Regions from separate parts of the Lysinibacillus sp. RS11 genome, predicted to be linked through region 1. Evidence: riboswitches for the same ligand, from Rfam matches in the RefSeq annotation. Region 1 holds a riboswitch; each other region holds the start of a gene.
What was found. A riboswitch is a leader RNA that binds a small molecule or an ion and turns the genes downstream of it on or off. The one in region 1 is predicted to bind cobalamin.

Region 2: another riboswitch for cobalamin. It lies ahead of AB9L17_RS23170 (hypothetical protein); the one in region 1 lies ahead of AB9L17_RS02970 (FecCD family ABC transporter permease).
Region 3: another riboswitch for cobalamin. It lies ahead of AB9L17_RS11630 (ABC transporter substrate-binding protein); the one in region 1 lies ahead of AB9L17_RS02970 (FecCD family ABC transporter permease).
Region 4: another riboswitch for cobalamin. It lies ahead of cobT (nicotinate-nucleotide--dimethylbenzimidazole phosphoribosyltransferase); the one in region 1 lies ahead of AB9L17_RS02970 (FecCD family ABC transporter permease).

Annotation. Positions count from the first base shown of each region.
Region 1 covers NZ_CP168124.1:571,274-579,337, forward strand. The annotation lists gene AB9L17_RS02960 (class I adenylate-forming enzyme family protein) at 1-1,170, shown strand, start outside; gene AB9L17_RS02965 (acyl-CoA dehydrogenase family protein) at 1,172-2,839, shown strand; cobalamin riboswitch at 2,986-3,168, shown strand; gene AB9L17_RS02970 (FecCD family ABC transporter permease) at 3,380-4,381, shown strand; gene AB9L17_RS02975 (adenosylcobinamide amidohydrolase) at 4,378-5,838, shown strand; gene AB9L17_RS02980 (cob(I)yrinic acid a,c-diamide adenosyltransferase) at 5,909-6,472, shown strand; gene AB9L17_RS02985 (hypothetical protein) at 6,557-6,706, shown strand; gene AB9L17_RS02990 (heterodisulfide reductase-related iron-sulfur binding cluster) at 7,277-8,064, shown strand, end outside.
Region 2 covers NZ_CP168124.1:4,496,150-4,504,213, reverse strand. The annotation lists gene AB9L17_RS23195 (ABC1 kinase family protein) at 1-888, shown strand, start outside; gene AB9L17_RS23190 (NlpC/P60 family protein) at 1,234-2,415, shown strand; gene ytvI (sporulation integral membrane protein YtvI) at 2,529-3,587, opposite strand; gene AB9L17_RS23180 (hypothetical protein) at 3,679-4,227, shown strand; gene AB9L17_RS23175 (glutathione peroxidase) at 4,587-5,132, shown strand; cobalamin riboswitch at 5,408-5,599, shown strand; gene AB9L17_RS23170 (hypothetical protein) at 5,766-6,308, shown strand; gene AB9L17_RS23165 (ABC transporter substrate-binding protein) at 6,310-7,272, shown strand; gene AB9L17_RS23160 (tyrosine-protein phosphatase) at 7,512-8,064, shown strand, end outside.
Region 3 covers NZ_CP168124.1:2,274,555-2,282,618, forward strand. The annotation lists gene AB9L17_RS11620 (GTP-binding protein) at 1-1,708, opposite strand, end outside; cobalamin riboswitch at 2,032-2,216, shown strand; gene AB9L17_RS11625 (hypothetical protein) at 2,430-2,573, opposite strand; gene AB9L17_RS11630 (ABC transporter substrate-binding protein) at 2,701-3,696, shown strand; gene AB9L17_RS11635 (precorrin-3B methylase) at 3,751-4,410, shown strand; gene AB9L17_RS11640 (S9 family peptidase) at 4,793-6,781, shown strand; gene AB9L17_RS11645 (GNAT family N-acetyltransferase) at 6,919-7,461, opposite strand; gene AB9L17_RS11650 (class I SAM-dependent rRNA methyltransferase) at 7,755-8,064, opposite strand, start outside.
Region 4 covers NZ_CP168124.1:1,287,261-1,295,324, reverse strand. The annotation lists gene AB9L17_RS06280 (CotD family spore coat protein) at 1-241, shown strand, start outside; gene glnA (type I glutamate--ammonia ligase) at 356-1,690, opposite strand; gene AB9L17_RS06270 (MerR family transcriptional regulator) at 1,786-2,160, opposite strand; gene AB9L17_RS06265 (aminotransferase class I/II-fold pyridoxal phosphate-dependent enzyme) at 2,319-3,569, opposite strand; gene AB9L17_RS06260 (trimeric intracellular cation channel family protein) at 3,830-4,435, shown strand; gene cobT (nicotinate-nucleotide--dimethylbenzimidazole phosphoribosyltransferase) at 4,787-5,842, opposite strand; cobalamin riboswitch at 5,958-6,133, opposite strand; gene AB9L17_RS06250 (YheC/YheD family protein) at 6,538-7,302, opposite strand; gene AB9L17_RS06245 (rhodanese-like domain-containing protein) at 7,909-8,064, opposite strand, start outside.

The DNA of each region.
Region 1 (8,064 bases):
GTCGAAAGCATCACGGTTGTTCCTTTAAAAATCAAAACGGGACAAGAGCATGCTGGTTGGCTAAATTATGAAACACTTATTCAACATGCAAGCATTCAAACAATTGATTATCCGTTGAATGAAGATGATGTCTCGACGATTTTATATACATCGGGTACAACGGGAAAACCAAAGGGTGTGTTGTTTAGCTATCGCAATATTTTAACTGTAGCGCAAATGATTGCAGTAGAAATGGAAGTAAAGCCTGAAAGCCGAATCCTTCTCATGATGCCGTTGACACATTCAGCGCCATTACATTTATTTTTAATGGCAGGCGTACTTGTAGGCTCAACAAATGTGCTAACACCGACATTTACACCTGATTTGTGTATTGATTCAATCGAGCAGGAAAGGACAACGCATTTCTTTGGTGCACCTGTCGCCTATTTGCTAACTGCTCAAATGCCGAGATTGCAAACAGCAGATTTATCTTCGATGAAATGGTGGGTTTATGGAGGTGCGCCGTTATCACAAAACGAAATTCGCTTGATAGAAAAGGCTTTCCGAACAACTCATTTAACTTGTGTTTATGGTTTGACGGAGGCTGGTCCAAGCGGTTCGTTATTGTTTGGTAGGGAGCATGAAACGAAGGCGGGGAGTATTGGTCAGCGTGCACCACTTGGCACTGAGCTGCGTATTATTAACGGCAGTGGAGAAGATGTCGGCGTTGGTGAAGTTGGAGAGATCGTGTTATTTGGTGAAGGCAATATGCTGGGCTATTACAAGGATGATACTGCAACGAAGGCTGCATTTATAGATGGTTGGCTTAAAACAGGAGATTTAGCGCGTATGGATGGGGATGGATATATTTGGATTGTTGATCGTAAAAAGGATGTTATTATTTCAGGCGGTGTTAATATTTATCCGAAGGAAATAGAAGATAGTATGTTAAGTTATGACGGGATTTTTGAGGTAGCTGTAATAGGTGTTCCGCATCCACAATGGGGAGAAACGGTGAAGGCCGTCTATGCTTCTAAAAAGGCAATTGCTGAAAATGATCTAATCAATTATTTAGAGGAGCGTCTTGCTAAATATAAAATACCACGCCTTTTTGAACAAATGGAAGCGCTGCCACGAAATGCAGCAGGCAAAATATTAAAACAATCTTTGAAGGGACAAGAGGTGAGATAGCATGAAGGTATTACAGCAGGCAGAAATGAAAACAAAAAACTTTTTTAAAGATAATGATACACTTCATAAAGTTTTAGAAATGATGCTAGATCAAGAGTTTGCAGAATATGCAACACGCGAGCTAACAGATTTCGGAGGGCTCTGTGCTGGAGATATTGATGTGAGAGCGAAACATACGGATAGAGAGGGTGAACCTCGCTTACAAAGGTATAACGCATATGGGGAAGAAGTGTCAGAGGTCTGGGTTAATGATGGCTATAAAAAAACGATTGAAGAGACATACAATATCGGGATTGTTGGCTATGTGCATAAGGATATTCCGCAATTAGGTAGAAAGGGAAATTATGTGTATAGCTTTGCTCAAGGCTATATACTGTCCCATACTGAGCCAGGCTTTTACTGTCCTGTTACTTTAACAATGGCAACGGCTTATTTACTCGATCATTATGCAAGTGATGAGGTGAAGGAGCGCTTTTTACCACATGTTTGTGCAACAGGAGATACCGAGTTATATGAGGGAGCTACATTTTTAACGGAGCGTCAAGGTGGTTCTGATGTTGGCGCGAATGTGGTAGAGGCGAGACAGGACGGCAAAGAGTATCGTTTATACGGCGAGAAATATTTCGCATCTAATGCAGGAATGTGTGGCGTAGCGATGGTATTGGCCCGTATGGAGGGGGCACAGATAGGCTCAAAGGGCTTAACATTATTTGCGGTTCCATGGCGGAATGAGGATGGCACTGTGAATAACCTCCGCATTCGACGTTTAAAGGATAAACTTGGCGTTCGAGCAGTGCCTTCTGGTGAGGTGGAATTTGATGGCGCACTAGCTTATGTTGTCGGTGAGCCGAATAAAGGGATTTATTATATGCTGGAGGCACTTAATTTATCAAGAATTTGCAATGCAGTTGCTTCTATCGGCATTATGCGTCGCGGTTATTTAGAGGCGAAGCACTATGTAACCAATCGTCATGCATTTGGTAAGCCTTTAACGCAATATCCTATGATTCAGGATACATTAGGGAAATATGCTGCCAAGCTTCATGTAGAAGTTGCCACTGTTTTTGATGTTATTCAGCTGTACGATAAAGTAGCAAGTGGACAGGGCAATGAACAGGACATCATTATGAATCGCTTGTATATTGCTATTATGAAAAAAGAAACGGCAGAGCAAGCGGTACATTATGCTAGTGAAGCAATTGAATTGCACGGAGGGAATGGCTATATAGAGGATTTTGTTACACCTCGCTTATTAAGAGATGCACAGGTGCTGACGGTGTGGGAAGGGACTGCCAATATTTTAGCGTTGGAGCTCATTCGTTTAGTAGATAAGTTTCATGCGCATGAATTATTTGTTCGTATCATGGAGAAACGTCTAGAAAAACTAGCTGACAGTCCATTAGTAGCAATTGTAGCAGAGCAATTAGTAAAACTAGACTTGACTTTGCAAACATTTAGTCGTTTAGATGAAGCAACGAAAACATTTGAGGCAAAAAAGGTTGCAGAAAATATGGCACATGTATATGAAAGTGTTGTAGCAGTCGAATGGGCACAAAAATTCGGCGGTAAATATGAAAAGCTAGCAGATATTTATTTAGAGAGCACATGGTCATTGCGAGAAATTGGAGCGCCAATGAAAACTGTTCAGTATTTTTTAGATATAGTCTAATAGATTAGAGTCTGGGATCTAGCAAGATTAAAAAATTTCACATAAGAAAAGCGCGAGAAATCAACGTTTCTAAAATTGATTTCTCGCGCTTTTTAAGGTATTGACCAGTTTTATCCCAGCCACTTTTTTTTTCATGTATAATTATATCAACTGAAAATTATAAAGGTTCTTTACTTATGTAAAGTGAAAAGGGAAATCGGTGTTATTCCGATGCGGTCCCGCCACTGTATGTGTGAGTTTTTTCAATCTGCACCACTGAAAATTTCGGGAAGGCTTGAAAAAGCGAAGGAAGCACGAGCCAGGAGACCTGCCTTTATAGAAAACACGTTGCAGCCTACGAGGATAGGGTGGTGGATTTTGTATACGTATTTTTGTGCAAATTTGATCCCCTCATCTTTTTTTGATGAGGGGTATTTGTTTTGTAAGATGGATGTCGATAAATTCTCAGTATTAGGCAATTTCAAGCCAAAATGTATCGATAAATCAGAAGAACAAGTCGTTAAATATTGGCACAGATAGACTAAGGGGGAGAGCCTTTAAATGAGTAGAACGATTATAGCCTATGTAACAGCAATTACGCTTCTAATTATTAGCATCTGGTGTGGCGTAGCAATAGGCTCAGTTCATATTCCACTAGAAGTAGTGTGGAATAAGGCAGCTGATGAAACAGCTGCCAATATTTTATGGAAAATTCGTTTACCTCGAGTCCTGCTGGCGGGGCTTGTCGGAGCATCGCTTGCCATTGCAGGGGCAGCTTTTCAAGGCTTATTAAAAAATCCTTTGGCAGATCCTTATACGTTAGGTGTTTCCTCTGGTGCATCAGTTGGCGCAGTGATGACGATTTTCTTTAGTATTTCAATTCCAGTAGTAGGCCATTATGCATTACCAATCTTCAGTATGCTAGGTGCAATATTAACGATGGTAGCGGTCATGGGCTTTGCTAGAATGGTAGACCGCTCACTAAAAATGGAAACCCTTATTTTAACAGGGATCATCTTTAGTTCATTTTTAGGTTCCTTAATTTCCTTAATGATTGCATTATCTGGTGAGGAGCTACGACAAGTTATGGGATGGCTGCTCGGCTCAGTATCGATGCGAGGTTGGCCTTTTGTTCAAATGATTATTCCGTTTGTGATAATTGGTTCAATTATGCTTTGGACACAAAGACGCGAGTTAAATGTTTTGTTATATGGAGAGGAACGCGCAAAACATTTAGGTGTTCATGTTAAGCGTAGTAAATATATAATTTTGATAGGCGGGTCAATGTTGACAGGAGCAGCTGTAGCAGTTTCTGGTACGATTGGATTTGTTGGCTTAGTTGTACCCCATATGACGCGAATGCTTTGGGGTTCAGATCATCGTCATTTATTGCCATTATCATTTTTAAATGGTGCAACTTTGCTCATTATTTGTGATTTAATAGCAAGAACAATTATTATGCCAAGAGAGCTACCAATTGGCGTTATTACTGCATTTATTGGGGCGCCCGTTTTTTCTTATATTTTTTATAAGCAACGTAGAAGCAAGGGGGGACGGGCATGATTGTTGTTGAACATCTTTCTGGAGGTTATGGAGATGTGCCGATCGTTCAGGATATCAGTTTTTCCGTTGAAAAAGGAAAAGTACTAGGGATTTTAGGCCCGAATGGTAGTGGGAAATCCACACTATTAAAAGTGATGAGTGGCATACTACCAGCTACTGCAGGCACTATAGTCGTAGATGGTAAAAATATTAGCGCTTATAATGCCCGTGCATTGGCAAAAAAAATGGCAGTGCTACCACAATTACATGCGAATGCCTTTTCAAACAGTGTACGTGAGGCAGTATCACTTGGACGTTATCCACATCAAACAGGCTTCTTTTCAAGTTGGGCTGAACGAGATGAACAAGCAGTCCAACATGCAATGCTGCAAACAGGTGTGAAACGCTATGAACAGACACCGATGGAATTTTTGTCGGGCGGGGAACAACAAAGAGTTTTTGTAGCCCAGGCCCTTGCGCAAACGGCGGAAATATTACTGCTAGATGAGCCAACGAACCATCTAGATATTGCCCATCAACGTCAAATTTTAGATATGGTACGAAAGGAAGCAATTGAATGTGATTTAACTGTTATTATGGTACTACATGATATGAATTTAGCTTCCCTCTATTGTGACGAATTATTACTAATGGAAGACGGAAGGATGCGAGCATTTGGAGCACCACATGAAGTATTAATCGCTTCGGAAATTGAAGATGTCTATCATGCGCGAGTAGCGACTTATGCACATCCCGAAATTCCAAAGCCTCAAATTACAATGATGCCAGCCTCAATCGAACATCAGCAACGTGCTGTCATTAAAAACGAAAATTTCACTGTTACGAATCATTACATTCAGCTTCAATCGGAGTATCCGTTAAAAACGGTTTCCTCAGCAGTTCATAATCCGGGGATCGGTTGGTATGATTGCCTATTAAATCGCTCTGTACCAATAGATTATGTCATTAGTGATGTAAAGAAAGAGGTCGCTGAATTTTTACAAAAGGAGCATTTTTCACCTACCAGCACAGTAGTTATGATAACAGCTGTCCCGGCAAATCTTGTAGCAATTAATGAATTTAAAGCTTCTTTTGGTAGCGTATTTGTTGCTGTAACGGCTGGTGTTGGCAATGCTGTTGATGTGTCACGGGCTCATGAAAGACAAGATGAACCATATATTGGTACTATAAATACATGGGTCATCATAAATGGTTGTTTATCAGAAGAAGCATTTTTCCAAGCAATGATGACAGCTAATGAGGCGAAAACAAAGGCATTGCAGTCAGAAGGTATTCGTGATGAGCTTAGTGGTACGATTGCAACAGGTACTGCTACCGATAGCTTATTAATTGCAGCAACACAAAAAGGGGAAGAGATGCTGTATGGTGGTCCAGTTACTGATGTAGGCAAGATTATCGGTAAAGGCGTTTTTGAAACAACGGTGCAGGCAATAAAAAACTATAAAGTGAAGTGTTAATCAGTAGGCGTCACAGATAAGTTGCTGCCTGTTAATGCGGGATAAAAATTGATTATAGGAGACGAGAGAAATGAAGCTTTATACAAAAACAGGCGATACGGGGAAAACTAGTCTGATAGGTGGACGTGTCGACAAAGATAGCTTGCGCGTTGAGACATACGGGGCAATTGATGAGTTGAATTCTTTTATTGGCAAGGCAGTAAGTGAATTAGATCGTGAGCTATTCAAGGATATTCTAATTGATTTAGAAACGATCCAGCACGAACTTTTTGATGCAGGTGGCGACCTCGCTAACGTCATGAAGGAACGTCATTATAAGCTTGCAGAGCAGCCAATTGAAGTGTTAGAATCTCGGATTGATGCATTGTCAGATGAAGCGCCACCATTACAGCGCTTTATTTTACCAGGTGGTGCACCAGCAGCTGCAACTTTACACATTGCGCGCACAGTAGCGCGTCGAGCAGAGCGACAAATGGTAACGCTTATGAAGGAAATTGAAGACGTACCGACAATTGTGCAAAAGTATTTAAACCGTTTATCCGACTATTTATTTGCAGCCGCACGAGTTGTTAATTTTAGACTTAAAGTTGCGGATGTTGAATATATTCGAAGCGGTAATGTCTTTAAAAAATAGTTTGATCATCAAAAGTTGTGGATGACATTTTGTTAAAACGTATGTCATTTGAAGAAGTTGATTGGAGTGAGGTTGGGCGGCTCTTTGGGAATCAGCGCAGTAGATGAGACCTCGAGTAGGGGAACGAAAGGGCTTTTGCGAAAAAACATCGTGCTGCTGACGCTTCGCTTTCGCGCAAAAAACATCGTGCTGCTGACGCTTCGCTTTCGCGCAAAAAACATCGTGCTGCCATAAGCGCCCCGTAGGAACGGAAATCAACTCCACGTTATTGTGATGAATTCACTTTTATATGAGCACTTTGAAGATTTATCGGAACAAAATCTCATTTTATCGGAACAATTTTAGCTTTTATCGGAATAATTTCTCGTTTTATCGGAACAATTTCAGTTTTTATCAACTAAGGGCGACTCCTCGGACGCCTCCGGTCACGTTTTGCTGAAAGCGCATATTAGTTTTAAAAAGAAATAGCTACTTTAAAATTTAGCGCATTGAAAAAGTCGATTTGTCATCAAAAACATGATGCGAATCGGCTTTTTTGAGTTTCTATACCCAACAAAAAATAGATTTATAATATAAAAAAATGAAATTCTTTAGCTGTTTCATGTCCTTTTAAAAATTCAGGGTGGCTTTTTTTCTTGTAAAATGTAAGAATATAAAATTATCAGAAATATTTCCGTTTTATGTTGACTGAATGCTCACTCATTTATTAGAATAGGAATATAATGATGACGTACATTTACGTATGAGCTAGCGAATTCACCACAAAGAGAGAAAATTACGACAAACTAAAGGGGGGGACCAACCATGAGTCCATTAGTAATTGCAAATATTGTTCTAACAGTCGTGGTTGTGCTTTATGCAGGAGGATTGTTCTTCTATCTGTTAAAAACACGTTATAAGTTTGTGCAATTGGGGAAAAAAGTTGAGTTTGATGAAAGTGTCAAAGAACGTATTCGTTATATTATGGTCAATGTATTTGGCCAAAATAAGCTATTAAAAGATCCGAAGAGTGGTTTAATTCACGTAATGTTCTTCTATGGATTTTTAATGGTGCAGCTAGGCGCTATTGATTTAATTTGGAAGGGGTTAGTACCTGGATCACATCTGCCACTTGGCATTTTCTATAGTGTCTTTACATTCTTCCAAGAGCTTGTGGTATTAATGATTTTAGTGGCAGTTGTGTGGGCATTTTACCGTCGCTATGTAGAAAAGCTAGTACGTCTAAAACGAGGCTGGAAAAATGGTCTTGTCTTAATTTTTATTGGTGGGTTAATGTTATCAACATTGCTTGCAAATGGTATGGGGTTAATTTGGCATGGTGAAGAACTAAGTTATACAGAGCCGGTTGCTTCTGGCATTGCAGCTATATTTAGCTTCCTACCAGCATCAGTAGCAGCTGTTGTTTTCTACGTGATGTGGTGGGCGCATTTATTAATTTTATTAACATTCTTAGTGTATGTACCACAATCGAAGCACTTCCACTTGATTGTAAGTCCAATCAATGTGTACATGAATCGTTTAGATCGTACAGGTACTCTAACACCAATCGACTTTGAAGCATTAGAAAATGCTGAAGATGAAGAGGATATTCC
Region 2 (8,064 bases), 940 kb from region 1:
GCGCGTACTGTTTTATATTCCTTCTTTGAGCAGATGCTATTTTCAGGTATATTTCATGCAGATCCTCATCCGGGAAATATTCATATTGATGAGAAGGATGGTACACCAATCCTCCTTGATTTTGGGGCTGTTGGTCGTTTGGGGGCTACACAACAAGAGGGCTTAAAGCTATTTTTAATGGGGATTCAGCTAAATGATTCAAATATTTTATATGATGGTCTAACACTATTGGTTGAAAATGCTGATCATGCAGAGCGTGCAAAGATGGAGCAAGCCATTGATCAAATTTTGTTGAAGATTTCTTACGTGGATCGAATTCCAACAGAAGAATTGATACATGCGTTATTTACGGTTGTCCGTGATTTCGGTCTTGCTTTCTATCCCGCAGTAGGTTTAGCGCTACGATCATTAGTAACATTAGATGGGACGTTACGGGTAATTGATTCGCGTTTTGATATTTTTATGGAAGCGAAAGATTTTTCATCTACGTATATGCGGGCATCTCTCCTAAAGCCATTTAAAGAACCGATGGCAACAAAGGAACGCTTGCAAGAAGAACTATCAATGCTTATTCCGACATTACGCAAAATGCCAAGACGGGTTGATCAGCTTATTCAACGAGTAGAGAGCGGAAAAATTATTTTACATCACGATGTTTTTTCGGATGAGCATAATGCACGTTTTATTACAAATCTGTTTTCCCGTTTGGTCTTACTTCTCGTTGGTATTACCTTTGGTATTATTTCTGTAGCACTTTTAGCAATCTCACAATTTATTCACGATTCATACGCCGTTTACTTAAATACAGCTGCATACATAGGTTTATTTTTGTGTGCTATTCTGTTAGTTCGGCTTTCTATTCAAGCGTTACGTTCTATGAAGCAATAGGTAGGGGAGATGTTCCCTTACCTTTTTTTATGTTCAAAACGTCGTCGAGAAATATTACAAAAACATTACAAATTAGTGAGCGAATCTAATAGGAAAGTAGCTGAAAATGATATTTTGTAGAAAGAAACGGTATTTTGTAGAATATTTTAGATTTTACACGAATGTTACAAATATATTTCGAGTTTTACTAAACGATTAAATAGGTGTGAAATAGTATAAAAGTTGTGCTGATAATGCTAAACTTTAAAAGGCTAATATAAATATAAGAAATTACAAAATAAATCGTTCAATTGATTACATTAAAACTCCAAGAGCGAAATTGACTAATGAAGGGAAAGAAGTAACGTGGGTAAGCGCAATAAATGGCGTAAGTCGATGGTGCTAGCATTAGCGCTAGCTGGTGGCTTATTATTTAACACAGTTCAACCGACAGAAGTGCACGCAGAAGAAACATCTCAACAAATGATTGATAAGAAAGCTAAAATAGATACAGAAGTTAAAAAGCTACAAGAAGAATTAACAAATTTACAAAAAGAGATCGATGAAAAAGTAAAAGTATTTAACAAAGTACAAACAGATATTAAAGACGTTGATGCAGATATTACAGAAACTGAAAAGCGTATTGAGCAACGTTCTAAAATTTTAAGTGAGCGTATGGCTGCGTATCAAGCGCAAGATGACACTGTGGGTGTTTACTTAAACGTTGTTCTTGAATCAAAAAGCTTTGCAGATTTAATGGACCGTGTCGTAGCGGTAAAAACATTAATGGATGCTGACCAAGAATTAGTAGATCAACAAGAAGCAGATAAGGCTAACTTAGAGAAACAAAAAGCAACATTAGATGAAAAACAAAAAGAGCTTCAAAAGCAATTCCAAGAGCTTCAACAAAAGGAAAGCGAAATGGAAGTAAAAAAAGCTGAAAACGAAGCGAAATCTCTTGCATTAAAGGCAGAAATTGCAACGAAACAAGAAGAAGAACGTTTAGAAGCAGAACGTAAAAAAGCAGAGGAAGAAGCAGCTCGTTTACGTGCGCTTCAAGCAGTTACTCCAGTTGTACAAGCAACAAACGGCAATGGTAACGATAATAGCAATAGTAACAATGAAAACAATGATAGCGATGGTAAAAAAGGTAATTCACAAAAAGTCGTTGTTGGGTCTGGCGCAGGCACTGCATCTTCAGGTGATGCTATTTCCACTGCGAAGCAATTCCTAGGCTCTAGCTATGTTTGGGGCGGCAATAACCCATCGACAGGATTTGACTGCTCAGGTCTTGTACAATGGTCTTACAAGCAAGCAGGTGTATCTTTACCACGTACAGCATCACAACAATATTCAGCAACACAACGTATTTCAGCAAGTGAAGCTCGTGTAGGTGACTTAGTATTCTTCAGCTATGGTTCAGGTGTAGCGCATGTTGGCATTTACTTAGGTAACAACACGATGATTGACGCTCAAAATAAGGGTGTTGTCATTGAGTCACTTGACTGGTGGAACCAATATTTAGTAGGCTTCGGTCGTGTTCAATAAGCCTTACATTATATAGACGTTTGAAATGACAAAAAAGTCATCTTTGTAAAGAAAAAATACAAAGATGACTTTTTTTGTTTAGGGGATGATTGAATTGATGTTTATATAAAATGCTATATTTTAAAATTCAGCTTGATAATACCTGTTTCTTTTAATGCAATAAAGAAAATAATGACAAAAGGTCCTGCGAGTAAACCGATCACACCAAATAACTGAAGACCAATAAACATGGCAATTAATGTAGGTAAAGTTGATAAACCGATATGGTGACCCATTAATTTAGGCTCGACTACTCGACGAATAATGAGTAAAATAGCAGCTAGTATGAATAATTTTACAGCTATAGATATATTTCCTACTAACAGGTGATAAAGCCCCCATGGTGCCAAAATAATAATAGAACCGAGGAAAGGAATAATATCAATTAGCCATATAATAATTGTCATCGTTATCGCGTATTTTGGTTGGATTAGTAATAGCCCAATAAGTGTGACGCCCCCAATAATAAAGCTAACGAGTAAATGTGCCTTCATATATCCGAAAATAGCATCCTTTAAACGATTCGCGACGATTTTTAATTTATTTGCAGTGCTAGGCTTTAAATATTTATAGGTGATTTGTTTTAACTTGGGTAAATCTAGCATAAATAAAAATAGAGCAATCGTATAAACGAGAAGACTGATAAATAGGCTTGGGATTTCAGCAAAGAAGGCTGTAACTTTAGTATAATTAAAAAAGTTTAAAAAAGATTCTTCGATTTTCTTTATGAAATCCATTGTTGTACTTTGAAGCGAGGCACTTACTTCAGGAGGGAAGTCTTCTGTGTATTTAGAAATGTTTTCTTGCATACTAAGCCACATTTCTGATAGTTTTGAAATATAATAGGGAGCTTGCTTTGAAATTGAAATTATTTGCGACATAAGTTGTGTAATAGTAAAATAGCAAATAATGGAAATTAAAATAACGCTCACTATATAAATAAACGCAACTGCAATTTTCCGAGACATTTTCCATCGCCGTTTAAAGAACATAACAATTGGCTCTAAAAAAAATGCAGTAACACCAGCTAATATAACGGGAACGGAAACTGGGATAATAAAATATGCAGCTACAATTAAAGTAATAATCATAATCATTCTAAAAATCAGTTTCCTAGAATTAATTTTATTCATAAACTCACCTTCTTTGCGCAAAGTAAGTTAAGTGTACCATAAAACATAAAAATATTATTACGGTCTGAAACAATAAAGGTAGGGATGAATCATGGAAAAAAAGATTATGCAACTTTTTAGTAATTTAACAGAACGTGACAGCGATATTCAATATGAATCTTACGAAGAATTGATGAAAATAATGCAGGAACCAGTTGATTGGACATATGCAGTTTGGGAACAACTTGTTCAGGCTCTTACATACAAAAATGGGCATGTTCGTGCAAGCGCGGCACAAATTTTATGCGCATTGGCAGCAAAAAGTGATCCAGAAGAGAGAGTATTAGAGGATTTCTTAAAGATTTGGGCAGTGACCTATGATGAAAAAACAGAAACGGCGAGACATACTTTGCAGGCAATTTGGAAAATAGGTTTAGCGGGGAAAGTACAAAAAGATTTAGTCGTTTCATATTTGGCAAAAAGATTTCAAACATGCTTAGACGAAAAACAACCGGCATTAATGCGCTATGATATTATTGTATCTTTTAAAAAGCTATTTGATGAAACGAAAGACCCGAAGCTACTAAAAATTGCGGAGCGTTTAATTGCGGAAGAAAAAGATGTTAAATACAAAAAGAAATATATGAAAGCCATCCATTAAAGACGTGGAATGGCTATTTGTTTTGTGAAAATTCTTTCGCTAATAGAGAAATAGTTTATAATATATCAGGCGTGCTGAGTAGGAAAATATAGGTTTATTATTGACCGATAATATGATTTTTTGTGGCTGTTTCACTATTGTATGCCTATTTTTAAGGTCCATCGGCATAACATAGGGTTGATTTCGTCTGTACTGAATGAAGATTAAATGACATACGTCTAAACAAATGTCATTCGCAACTTTTGGTGATGAACATGATGAACCATGTTTAACTGATTGTGGCAGAAAATTACATATTCTAATCAATTAATATTGTTAATCAACATTCCTGACAATTTAGGGAAAAAGGGAGTTAAACAATGAGTATTTATAATTATTTAGTTAAGAAGCCAAACGGTGAGATACTATCAATGGAAACTTATCGAGGAAAAACGCTGTTAATTGTTAATACAGCAAACAAGTGCCGTTTTACATATCAATTTGAAGACTTGCAAAAAATGTATGATAAATATGGGAAGGATAATTTTGTCGTTTTAGGTTTTCCTTGTGATCAATTTGATAACCAAAATCCTGAAGATGGCGAACAAACTACACACCTATGCAAAATCAACTATGGGGTAACATTCCCGATTTTTGAACTCGTGCAGGTAAACGGAGATGCGACACATCCATTATTCAATTATTTAAAGCACGAGATAGACTATCGTGAATTTGGCAAGGCAAGTATGCAGGAAAAAATGTTAGCAGAAGCAATTATCCAAATTGCACCTAGTTTTTTAGACGGTCGTAATATTCGCTGGAACTTTACAAAATTTTTAATAGATACAAATGGTAAAACAGTTGCCCGCTTTGAACCGACAGATTCACAGCTTGATGTTGAGCAAGCTATTGAAAAAATTTTATAAAACTTTGAATCAATACTTGGATCTGTTCTTGATTAAAGAAGTATGCTGATGAAAGTACATATTGTGGAGGGAGGATACGTTTGCAGAGAGCGTTTCACCACAGAATGTGCAGTCAAGTTGAAGGGGCATACTTCAAATGTCTTGAATTTAGATTAGAGAATGATTTTGTATAGCTATGTAGAAATAGGCTTACTGTTGTTCGTATTCATTTGTTTTCCGTTCATTTCAAAGCTATTTTTTCCTATCAATATGTGTTAAACTGCTTTACAAGTGAATTATTTTTGCAAAATAAAGGTGTTAACAAGCATAATTGGGAATTCGGTGAAAGACCGAAGCTGTTTCCGCAACTGTAAGTACAGGAATCATAAAGATATACCTTTGTCGAAATATCGGATGGGCAGGTTTTTATGACTCATAACATGATTGGATGTACAAGCCAGGAGACCGACCTTTATTTGAACGTATAGATGCTCTTCGGAAGCTAGGAGGATATGCGGCAAATACATAGGCTTTGTCGTGTCTATGCGACACTATTTATGCTATTTTCGTCGTCCCTTAGGAGTAGGGGCGACGTTTTTTTATGTATACTCACTATTAGTAAGAATTTTTCACGAAGGAAAGCGGGGACTAGAGTTGAAAAAAGATGCACGTTATTCTTGTTATCCATTTATGCGTGAAAAGGCATCAACAGTAGATTTTGAAATTCGAACAGATAGTCTTACAACACATATGGGTGTCGCTTTAGTAGCAGTAAATAAAGAGACAGTAAGGGTAGTGGCAGATGATTTATTAGCTATTTTGCCAATGGCTTACCATGTTAATGGCTCCGTCCGAGGGAAATTAGCAGTAACTGAAGATGACTTAGCGTGGCTTAGTGATCGTTATGATTTTTATGTTAGTCATGTGAAAGATGAGATTCAGAATTTTGTATTACCACAAGGAACAGAGGCTGCTGCTGCATTACATGTATGTCGTAGTGAGTCGAAAAAATCATACCGTATTTTACACAAAGTTTCTGAGGAACGGGAAGTACCAGCTATTCTGTTTGATTATATAGGATTACTAGCCAATGTATTTTTTGTTATGGCTGTCTATATGAATCAGCGCGCTGGTATTGCTGAAATACCGTTTATTAGTAAGTCATACCCAATGAAAAAGAAAAAGGAGAATCAATGAAATGAAGAAATTGTTTAATCTACAATGGCTTTCTGTATTAATGTTAGCACTCGTATTAGTAGGCTGCGGCACAAAAGAGGATGCTAACAAAGACACTTTTTCTAAGGACGAGCAACAAACTGAGAGCACAAGCTATAAAGTTACGGATGATCGTGGTGTAGAAGTAGCGTTTGATGCAGTACCTAAAACTATTGTTTCATTACAACCAAGTAATACAGAAATTTTGTTTGCCCTAGGTGTTGGTGATAAAATCGTCGGTGCAACAGAGTATGATACGTATCCAGAAGAAGCGCAAAAAATTGAGCGCGTCTCTACTGCTGCAACTTTCAATAGTGAGCGTATTTTAGCGTTAAAGCCAGATGTTGTTATTGCCTATACAACTGGTGGTGATGATGAAAACTTAAATGCTCTAAAAACTCTTGAAGATGCAGGAATTAAAGTTTTTGCTATCAAATCAGCTGCTTCATTTGATGATGTTTACGGGGATATCCAACAAATTGCATCTGTTATGGGGATTGAAGATAAAGGCGAAAAGTTAAACGAAGATATTAAAGCTAAAATTGCGGAAGTCCAGGCAAAAGTCAAAGATGTAAAAGAACCAAAAAATATTTACTTAGAAATTAGTCCAAAGCCAGACATCTATACAGCTGGTTCTGATACATTCCAACAAGAGATTTTAAATGCTGCTAATGTGAAAAATGTATTTGCTGACGTTCAAAGCTGGGCAAAGGTATCTGAGGAAGATGTCATTGCGAAAAATCCAGAAGTCATTTTAACAACAGTAAGCTATGTAGAAAACTCAGTGGGAGAAATTCTTGCACGTGATGGATGGAATTCAATCACAGCCATTCAAAACAAAGCGGTTTATTATATAGATACTGATATTTCGAACCGTCCAGGTCCACGTATTGGTGAAGCTGTTGAGCTAGTAGCAAAAGCAGCATATCCTGAGTTATTTAAATAATCTATATTGAAAAGTATTTTAGAGCTGTCCTTTATCCAGGGCAGCTTTTTTTGATGTTGGTCGAATCTAATGATCATTGTACAGGTGTTTCGCTTCGATGAAGAAGTGCTCGAATAGAACCATACATCACTCGGCTTGAGACTAGCTGGTGACATTTCCTAGTGTGAAAATTGGTATTATAGCGAATTGTTTTATAGAATATAAATAAGAATGTTTATTAATAGAGGGAGGTGCAGTAAATGAAACAGTTTGATATGAAGATTATTCCGTTTGAGGCTGTTCATAATTTTCGTGATATGGGTGGATATAAGACGAGAGATGGGCGTTCAGTAAAGAATGGCTTGTTTTATCGTTCAGCGGCGCTTGGCAAAATGACGAAAGCAGATAAGGAGCTTTTTGGAACGCTAGGTGTGAAAACAATTTTCGATTATCGCGACAACCATGAGGCACAAAATAATCCTAATCCGATCTTCCCGCAAGCTAAATATATTCAAATTCCAGCAAAGGGCAATCATGCTTTTGAGATGCCTACAAACGCTGGAAAAAAAGATTTTTATAAGGTTGTAAATCCAGAGATGTTCCGAGAATTTTATGCACAAATGCCTTTTAATAATGCGTCGTTTAAGGAGTTAATGGTAACGATTCAAAACCCTGAAAATTTAGGGCTTGTACATCATTGTGCGGTAGGAAAGGATCGAACAGGTATCGGTGGTGCACTTATTTTGCTCGCTTTAGATGTGCCTGAGGAAACAATCATGGAGGACTATTTAGTTACAAATATACATTTACGGT
Region 3 (8,064 bases), 1.7 Mb from region 1:
TTGCGACAGGGGCACGTCCAGTTAAGATGACGTTATTTTCAGTTAAGATTGGTGCGTCAAATGTACCTGAAGCTTGCTGAATATCGGTCATCATGCGGCCGATAAAATCACTAGGGGCTTTAAGCTTAAAGCGATAGTAAGGCTCTAGTAATATATTTTCTGCTTGCTCAAGACCTTGCCGTAATGCCCGAAATGTTGCCTCGCGGAAATCGCCACCCTCAGTATGCTTAATATGCGCTCGTCCCGTTAAGAGTGTGAAACGAATATCCGTGACAGGAAAACCTGTTAATAAGCCATGATGATCCCGTTCGAATACATGTTTTTCTATGAGTCGCTGATTGCCAACCGATAAATCATCCGCATGGCATGCATTGACAAATGTAATGCCAGCACCACGTGTGTTTGGCTCCATCAATAAATGTACCTCGGCGTAGTGCTTTAATGGCTCAAAATGGCCGTAGCCTGTTACAGTTGAGGCGATTGTTTCCATATATAAAATTTGTGGCTCACCAAATGAGACAGCTAGTGAGAAACGTTTGTGAAGGACTTCGGCAAGCACCTCGAGCTGGATGACGCCCATAATATGGACATGAATCTCTTGAAATTTTTCATGCCATACGACGCGTAAAGTTGGTTCTTCGGCTTCAAGGATACGGAAAATTTTTAACACTTCTTTTATATGCTGATCGCCTGCATATTGGACTTTTGCTTGCAAGGTCGGTACTAACTCATAGGGCTGCGGGTTAGTCGTACTACCGATGATATCACCGATGTTTTCGAGACTTAGCCCTTTGACTGCGAAAATCTCCCCAGCTTCAACCTCTTGGACTGTTTCATAGCGATTTCCATTATATAATCGAATTTCCGTCACTTTTTCAGTTAGATCTCCAAACGAAAATTCATCACGAACACGCAGAGTTCCTTGTAATGCCTTCATAAAAGTTAAGCGTTGATGTCCATCATGACGAATTTTAAATACTTCTCCTTGGAACGTTCCATTGTTGTTAAAATGTGTCTCAGTAAGTAGAGGGAGCTGTGAAATGAATTCTTTTATCCCAGTATCTTTTAAGGCAGAGCCAGTAAAACATAAAAAGGCCTTTTCCTGTTTAATCATCGCTTGTATATGAGTCAGGCAGTTAACGCTATCCAACGTCTCGTTAAGAAAAGCATCGAGAAGCTGCTCATCACGCTCAGCAAGCCACTCCATCATGTGATTGGAAACATAATCAGAACGGAGCGGTTCATCTACTAATAGTACATCCTTAGAGCAGTCTTTTTGAAGCAGTGTCATAACGGCTTCGACATCTGCACCTTCACGATCTATTTTGTTAATAAAGAAGAAGGTAGGGACATGATATTTGCGTAAAAGTTGCCACACGGTTTCAGTATGACCTTGTACTCCTTCGACCGCACTAATAACAATGATGGCATAATCCATAACACGAATAACACGTTCCATTTCTGGCGAAAAATCGACGTGCCCAGGTGTATCGATTAACGTATATGTATCGTTTCCAATCGTCATGCGACCTTGTTCCGCAAAAATAGTAATGCCTCGCTGACGCTCGAGTTCATGATTATCTAGAAATGTATCTTGATGATCAACTCGACCACGGGCTTGAATACTGTTTGTATGGAATAGTAACTGCTCAGAAAATGTTGTTTTTCCTGCATCGACGTGAGCGAGTACACCAATTGTTTTATGCATAAAAAATCCTCGTTTCTTTTTTTCGTCCAATATCATTGTAACAGAAATAAAATAAAGTAAAGACTACTAATCAGTGAGGGTTTCGCCACCCCAACTCGTAGAGGAACACCCTGTTGCCCCAAAGTAATCGGGCATTTCCGGGCTGTTAATCTTCCGTTAAACTTCTTGGCTGTCTGCTAGTTATGTGGGACAAAAATATTTCATGTAAAATAGTTAGTGTTTATGTCGAAATAGTGCTACTATATTCATAATACTTATTTTTCGATTTTTTCGAGAGATTGCGAACATAAATTTCTTCTGCTAGTCTAGCAATATCATTTTAAAAAAATAATAGATGTATTGGTGCAAATGATTTGTCATTTGCTTAAAAGGGAAATCGGTGCGAATCCGATGCTGTCCCGCAACTGTAAATGGGGAGTCTATACAAGATGCCACTGTAGCCATGCTATGGGAAGGCGTATAGATGATGAACCTAAGCCAGGATACCTGCCAATATGTAATCTTTGCTTAAACCACGAGGATGGGGCTAGTGAATAGGTTGTAGAACCCATCTTTCACTATGCGAACCTCTTGGAAACAAGGGGTTTTTTTATGCCCTTTTTAACTTATGTTTAGCGGGTGTGGATTCGGTAAGGTGGTCTTAGGGGATGTTAGCCTAAAACCACAGCATCGTTGCGATAACGGCTAACTGACCTGCATCGGTGCTGTGTTGCCGCTGCCGCTACGCTTTCGCGCAGTTAAAACCCTTTTGCTGACACTTCGCTTTCGCACAAAAAATATCTGTTGCTGACACTACGTTAGCATTGCGCTTTCGCACAAAAAACATTTGTTGCTGACGCTCCGTTAGCACTGCGCTTTCGCACAAAAAACATCTGCTGGCCTAAGCACAAAGCCGAATCCGGACGCAATTATGCCGAGTCATAATTGATCATTCAGTAGCGAGGAAGTCAAGGGATTTCTTTCTATATATTTGACACAAAGGAGACGAGGACATGAAAAAATGGAAAAGCTTGTGGCTTGTCTTTGCAATAGCAATAATCGCTATTCTAGGAGCATGTAATGCAAAGGACAAATCAGAATCAGCTGCACAAGGTGAGAAGGTAGAGCCTGCACAAACTGACAAGACAGAGATCACAATTGACAATAATGGAACGACACAAGTGTATACAGAAGCACCCAAAAAAGCGATTAGCTTAAATCAACATGTAACAGAAATTATGTTGGCATTAGGCTTGGAAGATTCTATGGTAGGTACCGCCTATTTAGATGACAATATTTATGAGCCCCTACAAGCTGCCTACGATAAAGTGCCTGTGTTAGCTAAACAGTATCCTTCAAAGGAACAGGTTATTGATGCAGAAGCAGATTTTTTATACGGCGGTTGGAAAAGCGCCTTTGGAGAGAAAGGTGTTGGTACACAGGAAGAGCTTGAGGCATTAGGGATTCACACTTATTTACATACAGCCTCAAGTATGACGAAACCAACATTAGAAGATATTTTCACAGATATCCGAAATATCGCAAAAATATTCCGTGTCGAAGAACGTGGAGATGCTTTAATTGAACAAATGACCAAAGATGTAGAAGCTGTACGTGCGAAATTACCACAAAATGGGGAAGAACTGCGTGTATTAGTGTTTGATAGTGGTGATAAAGATGTCCTTACTGCTGGACAAAACTTTATGAATGAGCTTGTGACGATTGCTGGTGGTAAAAATATTTTTGGTGATGTGGAATCAGGATGGACTACGGTATCAAAAGAAGATGCAGTAGATCGTAATCCAGAAGTCGTTGTTGTTGTTGATTACGGAGAAACAAAGGCGGAACAAAAAATTAACTTCTTAAAAAATGATCCTGCCTTAAAAGAAATGGAAGCTGTTAAAAATGAACACTTTGTGATCTTACCGCTTTCTGCTGCATCAGAAGGGGTTCGTGCTGCAGAAGCTATTCAAATTTTAGCAAAAGGCTTTTACCCTGAAAACTTTTAGACTAAATAAGGAGCTAGCGACTTGCTAGTTCTTTTTTTATAAGGAGAGTTATAAATGAATGCATTTTGTAAAAATATACCGGACAAAACATTTGAAAAGCTAAATCATAATGGAGAGTTTACACGTCTTGCAGTTAGCCCGGGTATTATTAATAAACATTATACCCCTGCACAATTTCAAGCAATGGCAAAGGTTGTAGGAGAAATTGGTGCGATCAAATACTCCTCTTCTTACAGTATATTATTATCTATTCCGACAGTAGATGTAGCAGATACGACTAAGGAGCTACAAGATGCTGGCCTGTATGTGGCAAAGCAAGGACCAATTGTTGTGATGAAGGCTTGCGATTTCTGTGATGGGGATAAGATGGAGGCAGCACCGATTACTGAACAGCTATTTCATTCATTAGAAGGAATATTGGTCCCTACAAGATTACGTTTAAACGTAAATGGCTGTGCCTCTGCCTGCTACAATGCAGTGTATGATGATATTGGCCTTGTTTATCAAAAAGATAGCTTTGATGTCTATTTAGGGGCGGTGCCAATGGGGGCAAATGCGCAAGCTGGGACGCTCTTTGCTAAAAGGGTGGCAGTTGACCGTATTGAAAGTTTACTTCATGAAATCATTCGACTCTATAATGAGCATGCTCGTCCGAATGAACCTTTTTATAAATTTTATCGCAGAACAAATTCTGCTGAGTATTGGAAAATGTAAAAAAGTGATGATAAAACACGCTACTTTTTTTGAGTTTTAGACCATCTTTTTGTTTCTTCTATTGGAATACTCGAGCCAACTTTCATGGTATTTTTGACAATAATCCAGCACCAATATGTTCATCTCCTCGTGAAGCTATTTCTCAAGTATTAGTAATAGGAGAGCGTTTAGGTAAAAGTTGCATACTTTGAAATAAATTATATCCGTAGATCTTCGTCATTATTGCGAAGCAGCTACTTTTTTTCAGTGTATGTTTTTAAACATCTCAAATAAGATATAACACGGGTAATTTTAAAAATTTTCTGTTTATAAGGAGGAATAATACTTAGGGCGTCGAAATATTGTACTATGTAATGCAATTAACAAAAAGGGGCGGGAAAATATGACATCCAAACAAGGGATTAAACCGGAAGATCTATATCAATTAAAATCAGTGGCAGATCCACAAGTATCACCTGATGGAACAGAAGTAGTCTATGTAGGGACTTATATCGACGACAAGAAAAAAGACTATGTGTCTAATTTATATTACATAAACTTGGATGAAAAAATTCCTCAACAATGGACATTTGGTGAAGATAAAACAAATTCACCTATTTGGTCTCCAGATGGCAGTAAAATCGCGTTTGTGTCAACGAGAAATGGCAAACCACAAATTTTTGTGCTTTCTAAAACAGGTGGAGAGGCGAAGCAAGTGACTCATTGTAAAAACGGTGCGACATCACCTGTTTGGTCGCCGTGTGGCAAGAAAATAGCCTTCTCTGTAAAGCTTGGTAAAAATGAAAGCATTGATGATCAAGCTGAACATGATAAGAAAGAAGACAAAGAACTAAAACCACTTGAAATTGAAAAGATGAAACATAAGTCAGATGCAGCTGGATTTCTGGATATGGAGCAATTTACTCAAATTGCAAGCGTCAATCTTGAATCTGGGAAATTAGAGCTGATGACGGAAGGAAAACATCATTTCCAGCTTGGTACATGGTCTCCAAACGGTAAATATCTTTCTTACAGTGCAGACGTAACAGAGGATCTAGATTTTTCATTCATGAGTGATCTGTACTTATTGGATGTAGAAACGAAACATGCGCGCAAGCTAACGGAAGGAACAGGGATGTTCTACCAAACTTCATGGTCTCCGAACAGTCGCTACATAGCTTATGTTGGAAGTGAAAGAGAATTTGAAAATGCGACACATGCCAAGCTTTGGATTTATGATTTGGAACATAACCTTACGACATGTGTAACGAGTGAATTTGACGCGCCTGTCGGTGATTTTGTTGTGGGTGATTTCCTTCAAGGTGTTGTTGCTCCGCGTGTTCAATGGTTGGAGGATAGTGAAAGCTTTTACTTCCAAGTGACAGATCACGGAAATACAGCCATTTATTTTGGCAACCTTTCTGGAGAATTATATCCCGCTATTCATGATGATCAGTATGTATATGGTTTTTCACTTGATCCAAAAAATGATAAAGCGGTAGTCGCGATTAGCACGACGACAAATCCTGGCGACCTATTTTACGTAAATTTAAATACTGGTGAAAAGGAACAGCTGACTAGGGTGAATGAAGAATTTTTAAAGACGAGAGAATTATCTGTGCCAGAAGCAATTGAATATGAAGGGGCAGATGGCTGGAAAGTAAGCGGCTGGATGATGAAGCCAATCGGCTATGAAGAAGGGGAAAAATATCCACTTATTCTTGAAATCCATGGTGGTCCGCATGCGATGTATGCCAACACCTATTTTAATGAATTTCAAATCCTTGCTGCACAAGGCTTTGCGGTTCTCTATACGAATCCACGGGGAAGTCATGGATACGGACAGAAATTTGTTGATGCAGTCCGTGGTGATTATGGCGGCAATGATTATCATGATCTAATGGCTGCTGTTGATTTTGCATTGGAGCATTATGATTTTATTGATCAAGACCGTCTCGGTGTAACAGGTGGGAGTTATGGGGGCTTTATGACAAACTGGATTGTCGGACATACCAATCGCTTTAAAGCCGCTGTTACGCAACGTTGCATTTCTAACTGGATTAGCTTTTACGGCGTAAGTGATATCGGCTATTACTTCAATGACTGGCAAATCCAAGCGGGACTAGACAATATAGAGAAGCTATGGCATCATTCACCGCTTAAATATGTGGACAATGTGGAGACGCCGCTGTTAATTTTACACAGCGAAAAAGACTATCGTTGTCCGATTGAACAGGCAGAGCAATTATTTATCGCCTTGAAACACCGTAAAAAAGAAACAAAATTTGTTCGCTTCCCTGAATCTAATCACGAACTTTCAAGGAGCGGAAAACCAACGTTAAGAATCAATAGACTAGAATATATTAGGGATTGGTTTGTGGAATATCTGTAAGAGAAAATATTGGTGGCTTAAAACGTGAAAATACTTTTTAAGCCACTTTTTTAATTTACATTGTGAGAGAGAATGCTTTGTTTTAATCAACATTGAAAAGGCACCAGATAGTAGGAACACCTTTTTGAGAGACTAGGCTATTTATTAATGATCCCATAATAAACTATATCCTCGTATTTACCATCTTTTATGACGTGATCCTTTAAAATTCCTTCTTGTTTCATACCAATCTTCTCCATTACTTTTCCTGAAGCGGGGTTCGATGAAAAATAGCGGGCAAACACTTTGTGCAGTTTCTTTTCTTCAAAAGCAAATTGTAGAATCGCCTGCGCCGCCTCCGTAGCATAGCCTTTTCCCCAATATGGCTCGCCAATCCAATAGGCTATTTCACCTTGGTTAAAATCAATATTGTTCGATAATCCAATTGATCCATATAATTCGCCAGTCTCCTTATCTGTAACTGCAAACTCATACGAAAAATCCTCGATAAGATTATCATAATGGAATTCAATCCATGATAATGCATCATCTATACTATACGGAAAAGGTAGGTACATCATGCTTTTATAAATATTATAATTATTGCAAAGTGTCGCAACCGTTTCTGCATCAGATGTTTGAAATAATCTAAGAACAAGCCTTTTTGTTGTAATCATTAATTTTTCAGGAACATATGCCATTCAATCATCTCCATTAAATTATTATTTCGAACTCATCACCAAAAATTGAGGATGACATATGTTAAACGTATGCCATGGGATACGTTGATGTCCGTTCCGACTGGACGCCCTAGAAAAGTGCCCAGTCGGAACGAACATTAACCCCACGTTATGGTGAAAGAACTATAATTTGTAAATTACATTATATGACAAGCGGAAAATTTGGACAATGACACGAGAGGGGGTTATCATAAAAAAATTCTCCCAAACAAAAAAGACAGAATGCTAAGAAAGCGATTCTGTCTGTGTAGTATTTAGTTGAGTTTTTCTATAAAAACAACCTTTAAATAATTGAATTCAGGATATTCACGTGTCACACGGAAATCCTTTGGTAGGCCGTATTCTTCAACAATTTTATAGCGTGTTTTTGTTTCTTTAAAGGCTTGGTCAATGAAGCTTTTGAACTTTTTCATACCGAAGCTTGCATTGTTCGTTGATGCAATAATGATACCATTTTTCTCGGTAATGGCGATTGTATCCATCAGTAATTTAGGATAGTCCTTCGCAGTTGAGAATGTTCTTTCCTTCGTACGTGCAAAGCTAGGTGGATCTAAAACAACAAGA
Region 4 (8,064 bases), 720 kb from region 1:
ATATATTCGTACCAATTACATCCATACTGTCGTGCCACATGTACAACCAGCACATATTACAACAGTTAACAAACATATGATTGATCATCAATATTACTTCCCTTTCACAGAATGTGTAGTGAATGAATGTTGCGAAAATCATACACTTTGCGATATGCGACCTGATCCTTGCCATATGCACCATCATCATCACATGCCACACCATCATCATCATCACCACCAAAAATATATGGGCTACTAAATATTTGATTGAAAATGTCTAGCGCCTATCAGTTCTTGTTATAGTATTTACTATCAAATTATGAATTTCAAAAGAAAAAAACCGAGTACCTTGATTAGGTACTCGGTTAATATATTAGTACATTTTTAAATATTGGTCGCGTTCCCATTGATGTACTGTTGTACGGTACATATCGAACTCGATTTCTTTTGCTTCTTTAAAGTTTGCGTAGATATGCTCGCCTAAAGCTTCTTGCGCTACTTTATCTTTAGCTAGTAATGCTAAAGCATCGTCAAGTGCTGGTGGTAAGTTTTCAATACCGTTCGCTTTACGCTCTTCTTCAGTCATTACATAGATGTTACGATTAATCGCAGCTGGTGGTGTTAATTGTTGACGAATACCTTCAAGACCAGCTTCTAAAATAACAGCCATTGCTAAATATGGATTTGCAGATGGATCCACAGAACGTACTTCTACACGAGTTGAAAGACCACGTGCTGATGGAATACGGATAAGTGGTGAACGGTTTTGAGCTGACCATGCTACATAACATGGTGCTTCGTAACCAGGTACAAGACGTTTATAAGAGTTAACTGTTGGGTTTGTTACAGCTGTGAAACCTTGAACGTGAGCAAGGACACCCGCCATGAATTGCATTGCTGTTTCAGAAAGACCTAGTTCAGTCGATTCATCGTAGAATGAATTCTCTTTACCTTTAAATAATGAAACATTGAAGTGCATACCAGAGCCAGCTTCACCGAATAATGGTTTCGGCATGAAAGTAGCATGTAAGCCATGTTTACGTGCAATTGTTTTAACTACTAATTTGAACGTTTGGATGTTATCACAAGCTGTGATTGCATCTGCATATTTAAAGTCGATTTCATGTTGTCCAGGAGCTACCTCATGGTGAGATGCTTCGATTTCAAAGCCCATTTCTTCTAGCTCTAATACGATATCACGACGGCAGTTTTCGCCAAGATCTGTAGGTGCTAAGTCGAAGTAACCACCATGGTCGTTTACTTCTAATGTTGGTTCACCTTTTGCATCTAATTTGAATAAGAAGAATTCTGGCTCAGGCCCTAAATTGAAGCTTGAGAAGCCCAACTCTTCCATTTTTTTAAGGATACGTTTTAAGTTGTTACGTGGGTCACCAGCAAACGGCTCGCCTTTAGCAGTGTATACATCACAGATGAAACGTGCTACTTTCCCTTTTTCAGAAGTCCAAGGGAACACTACGAAAGAATCTAAATCAGGATGTAAATACATGTCCGATTCTTCGATACGAACAAAGCCTTCAATGGATGAGCCATCAAACATCATTTTATTTTCTAGCGCTTTGTCTAATTGGCTTACAGGAATCTCAACGTTTTTAATTGTGCCAAGAATATCCGTAAATTGTAATCGAATAAAGTTTACGTTTTTTTCCTCGATAAGACGTTTAATGTCCTCTTTTGTGTATTTACCCACAGTTTTCCACACTCCTATAAATTGTCTAGCTTTTATTATTACCCTACCCTATTAAAATAATCTAAACTGTTACCAGAAGCGTACGTTTACTTTAATTAATAGAATCGAGATAAATCCCCTTGTCTGATGGAAGATTTTTGCATGCGCTGTGCTTGACGCATTTCTTCACGCATAATGCGACGTAATTCTGAATCACTTAAATTTGGTTCTTCTGTTGCAACAGCATCATTCTTTTTAGCGAATAGTTTTTTAATCTTCGCCATATTCATACCTTGTTCTAAGTAATCTTTAATTTCAAGCAGTATGTCGACGTCATTTAATGAAAACATTCGACGGTTGCCTTCTGTTCGGTGCGGCTCAATTAAATGGTGTTCTTCATAATAACGAATTTGACGTGCCGAAAGCTCAGTCAATTGCATCACAATATTCATGGATAATAACGGCATAGTTCGTCTAATTTCACGACTCATTTAAGTCCCTCCAATACCCGCTAATCATATAACGAAAATTTTACACTGTCAACCAGTCATGTAAGGTTTCCTTACATCAATTAAAATATTTTTTTCGAATTGATGAAAAATTGTAAAAAACTATTCAAAACGAAAGTATTGAATAGTTTTTTCATCTCCTATTTTTGGATTTTTTGTACAGCACTACAAATAGCAAATTTTACGTGCTCATATGTTAACCCACCTTGAATAAATGCTGTAAACGGCGGACGAATAGGACCGTCTGCTGTAAGCTCAATACTTGAACCTTGAATAAATGTTCCAGCTGCCATGATGACATCATCCTCATAGCCAGGCATGTACGCTGGCTCTGGTGCGTAATGCGCATTAATTGGTGAGTTTGCTTGAATTTCACGACAAAACGCAATCATTTGTTCCGCGGTTTGGAAAGAAACCGATTGAATTAAATCTGTACGATTAGCATCATACCTTGGTGATGTATTCATCCCAATTTCCCCTAGCATAGCAGCTGTGAAAATGGCACCTTTTAATGCTTGAGATACAACATGTGGTGCAAGGAAAAATCCTTGATAGAAATCACCAAGCGTGTTTAATGTTGCTCCTGCCTCAGCACCAATACCTGGTGATGTCATACGATAAGCACATTTCTCAACTAAATCTGCACGACCCGCAATATAACCACCAATTTTCGCCAAGCCTCCACCAGGATTTTTAATGAGCGAACCTGCCATTAAATCAGCCCCAACCTCGGTCGGTTCCTGTGCCTCCACAAATTCACCGTAGCAATTATCAACGAAAATAACGGCATTTGGCGCTAATTCACGGATTTTTGCACACATGTCTGCAATTTGTGAAATGGTAAAGGATGGGCGTGTTGCATAGCCCTTCGAACGTTGGATAGCAATCATTTTTGTGTTTGGTGTAATTGCAGCTGCAACGCCCTCCCAATCGATCTCTTGATTATTGATTAAATCTACATGGCTATAACCGATTTTATAATCTTTTAAGGAGCCAGTATCCTTATCGCCACCATCGACTATTGATTGCAATGTATCATACGGCTGACCCGAAATATAAAGTAATTCGTCACCAGGACGTAATACTCCGAATAAACTAAGCGTAATTGCATGTGTACCTGAAATAATTTGCGGACGTACGATGGCAGCCTCCGCTCCAAAGACCTCTGCATAAACACGTTCTAGATTGTCACGCCCCTCATCATCATAGCCATAACCATTAGACGGATGCAGATGATAATCACTTACTTGATGCTTTCTAAACGCAGCAAGCACTTTTTGTTGGTTGAAGAATGCCATGTCTTCTACCTTTGCATGAAAAGGACGCACCTTTTCTTCTATTTTAGCTGCTAATGCTAGTGTTTCTTCCATTAAATTTGTTGTAAAAGTCATTATATTCTTCTCCATTTCACATTTGTTCAAATCCTATCTTAACAATTTGTATGCTTGCCTGCAAAACTTGCTATTGTTTCTAATTGCATTTTACGCTAATCTAAATTGCGGACTTCATCTATTATGTCCTACTATAATAGGATATTTAATATCTGATAATTCCAAAGCATAAGTTGATACTTTTCTTAGCAAAAACTTCTACGCTACAAAAAGGGTTTGCAACTAATCAAAAAGATTTATTCATATAGGGAGTGAAAGGGTTGGCTTGGGAGGTTTTTAGTATTATTGGAACAATTGCCTTCGCTATTTCTGGGGCAATCATTGCAATGGAGGAAGAATACGATTTATTCGGTGTATATATACTCGGGATTGTAACCGCTTTTGGCGGAGGAGCTATACGAAATTTGCTCATAGGTTTGCCTGTAACAACACTGTGGGGACAGGATATGATGTTCCAAATTGCCATTGCAGCCATTACAATTTTTTTCTTATTTCCACATCGACTCATCCAACATTGGCATCGCTGGGGCAATTTCACTGATGCTATCGGTTTATCGGCATTTGCAATTCAGGGTGCTCTCTATGCCGTGAAGCTCGACATGCCCATTAGTGCAGTTATTGTAGCTGCTGTCTTAACAGGGTCAGGCGGTGGAATTGTTCGAGATTTATTAGCTAGACGACAACCATTAATTCTCCGTGATGAAGTCTATGGTGTTTGGGCAGCACTAGCTGGACTTATTATTGGGCTTGGATTATTTTCAGGGGATATCTATTTATATGTATTATTTGGTGTAATTACTGCACTAAGAGTTCTTTCATATATGAAGAAATGGCGTTTACCGTTGCGGAAATTGCAGCGGGCATAGCTAAGTTTCCTTACATCACCGTATAACAACAAGAGGCTGGGACAGAAAGAAAAAATGTTAGATCGATTTCGGTCTAACATTTTTTTGATTTAGGAAGGAACACTCTACTCATTGAAGCGAAAAGGTTATTACCTGTTTTCGCTATTTTTCAAAATAATCGAGTTCTGTCCCAGCCTCTTATTTTTTATCAATAGCAGATTTTAAATCCTTTAACTATAACTTTTGTTTATGTGTAGCAGCGCCTAGAAACAATATATCCTAATAGAAATAGTATGTTACCCTAAGTAAACTTTTTGCTTGCTGAGTAACTACTTTCATAAGAACTTGTTTTTAGAATCTCATAATATTTAATTACTTTTCTAACAGCAGAATAGCTTCCTCTAATGTTGTCATGTTTTTCATCATGGAACATGCTGCGTCCAAAATAGGAAACGCTAAAGCTGCACCAGAGCCTTCGCCCAATCGCATATTCATCTGCAACATCGGTTCAACTCCGAGCATTTCAGCAGCAATTTTAGCACCTGGTTCTTCGGAAGCATGAGAAGGAATGATATAGTCTTTTACTTTTGGTTCGAGTTCGTATGCAATAAGTGCAGCAATAGTAGAAATGAAGCCATCAATCACAACAGGCTTGCGATTTGCAGCTGCAGCGAGTACAACTCCAGCCATAGCACCTATTTCTAAACCACCAACTTTTGCAAGAATGTCAATAGCATCATCACGATTTGGTTTGTTTAATGTAATAGCATTATGAATAACTTCTATTTTATGGTCGATTCCACCTGGCCCAACACCTGCACCGACCCCTGTCACTTCAATCGGATGACATGCACGAAGAACCGATAATATTGCAGCACTCGGTGTTGTATTTCCAATCCCCATTTCACCTGTCCCGAGTACATTCGCCCCTTTTGCTATTTCTTCGGTAGCTACTTCAATTCCTACTTCAATAGATTGAATGGCTTCTTCCCTTGACATGGCAGGACCTTTTGCCATATTGTCCGTTCCATATTTAATTTTTTTTAGGATAACACCAGCATCATGCGGAATATCTTCTTTTACGCCAACGTCTACTGTGACAATTTTAGCATCTGTGATTCTTGCGATAGCACAGACACCAGTTCCACCTCTAGGAAAATTTAATGTTTGAAAGACCGTCACATTTTGTGGATTAGATGTCACCCCTTCATCACAAACACCATGATCTGCGGCACACACAATAATCGCTTTATTATCAATCGCAGGAAATAGTTCTCTTGTAATCCCAGATAGTTGCACAGCAAGGGTTTCTAGTCTTCCCAAACTTCCAGGAGGCTTGCATAGTGCATCTATGCGTTCTCTTGCCTGCTCCATCATTTTGTGGTCAGTACTGTGAATGTTTTGAATCGTCTGTTGTAATAATTGCATGAAAATTTCCCCTTTCTTTTTTGCCTCATTACTCGAAGATATGATTTAGAGAAAAAAATAAAAAGCCTGTAGTTTATTTCATAACAAATAAACTACAGACTTTTCCATCGTCTATATAATACGCAGCAGTTAGGCAGGTCTCCTGGCTCAATTTCAACATTTCATAGAACCTTCCCAGACTATGCTAGTGGCATTCTCCATGAAACTCTCTTTTACAGTGGTGGGACCGCTAAAGCTTTTCACTTTATTCCCTATTCTCCCGCAATGGGCACCTAATGCTTTTATGCAATTATTTTAAATTTACGATAAAGTGTTTTTTGTGTCAATATATTTAATTAAATGAAAAATTGTTCCAGGGATTCCTTTGCTGGCATTCGTTCCAAAATAGTGAATTCCAGTAAAAGAGTCTTTTAACACTTCGAATAACCAAATAAATCTAACGTACGCGAATTTAGGTTCCTGAGGGCTGGCAATTTGAGCCCATGCTGAATCTTCTCTCCAATAGAAAATTGATTCATAACGCGCCTACTCAACCACAATCTATTTTTCCTAGGTAAATTCCTAATCGTTCACAAGTAACGGATTCAATTAAAACTTATTTCCTATAAATATAGTAGGGAAAGTAATTTTTTGATGTATGTCTATTGAATAAAAATATGCTGATGACTAACATGAAAAATAACTACATTTCAAACTTAGCCTTCATTTTGCATTTTCCTAATCTCAACAATATTCTTCCAGATCGCCCTATCAACTTTGGCAAAACTACGTATGCTTGGCGTTGTATTTACTTCGAATAATATAGGTTTTCCTTCTAGATTTATTCCAAAATCAATGCCATATTCTCTACAAGGAAAGTGGGATGCTATTACTTCAGCTACTAAAATTGAATCCTCTTTTAGAGAATCTATTGTTTGATCTTTCTTTGTATTATCCATCATCAAATAACCTGATAATAATTCCTCAATCGATATTGCTTTAGAACCTCGATTTGAATTGACAATCCCATGATCCTCAGTTGCCACTCTTCCGTAAATCCCACCAATTACCCATTTTCCCTTTAGATTTTGAACATGAACACGAATAGATATTGAATTCCCATCAGGGGTTAGACTTTTGACCCCCTCTTGTATAATATAAATTCCGCTTAATCTACCTTGTTTCTCATATGGATGTAGAACTTGGTGGAAATCCTCAATTGCTGCTACACATTTACTTATTTCCTCACCTTGCATGGTAAATCCGTTAAAACAATAGTGTCCATCTTTTCTTTTGTAGACTTTATAAATTGCTCTTCCTTGTCCAGCGCTATTATGTTTCACATAAATATACTCATACTTATTTAATAAATAGATTAGGTTTTCTAGACTGTAAAGTATTGATTCTGGCATGCAGTTAGTTGTTAAAGGATTTTGTTTTAAAAGTAAGCATTGTTCCCATTTTCCAAGTCCGTTTTTCAATAAACTCACCTCATTTAGTTAGATATTTTCATTTCTTTTGTATTGATAGTGTAGTCCTCTCCACTTATGGAGGTTACTGTATTCTATGTAAATAGATTTATCTTGCATAGGTGGGTGAGACTTGGTAACGCGATATCTCATATTTTTCATTTTGAGTCCCATAATTAAATTTACTACACTAGAAAAGTAGTATTATGATTGTTCTCAATACACCATTTTTTGATTTCAAAACATTAGTTTCTAATATACGGAAAAACAACAAAATTTTTTAATGAAAAAATATATTCAGACACACTTAAATTTTTAATGGATACCTATAACGGTCTTTCCGCAAAAGTTGTAGAGGAAGTTGGTTTAAATGGGATATGGGCGAGTGGTCTATCGATATAAGGATCATTAGGTGTAAGAGATAATAATGAAGCATCATGGACGTAGGCATTAGATATACTAGTTTAAACTTTGCCAGTTATAACCTAAAGATTCGTGAGCAAAAAAAGGATAATCCATACAATAAAATTTTAGCCTCATCATGAACTCACTAAAAAATAAGAACAAGAAAAAAGAAAGAGCAAATATTAATAGGCTCTTTCTCTTTAAAGTATGTCATTATTTAAATTCTAACTCTCCATCATATGCAAGCATGCCGCCTTCAAGGTTTGTCACGTCAAACCCTTGAGCTTCTAAGTATGAGCATGCATTTGCTGAACGAGCGCCAGCCTTGCAAACGATAATGTATGGCTTTGAAGCATCTAATTCATTTAT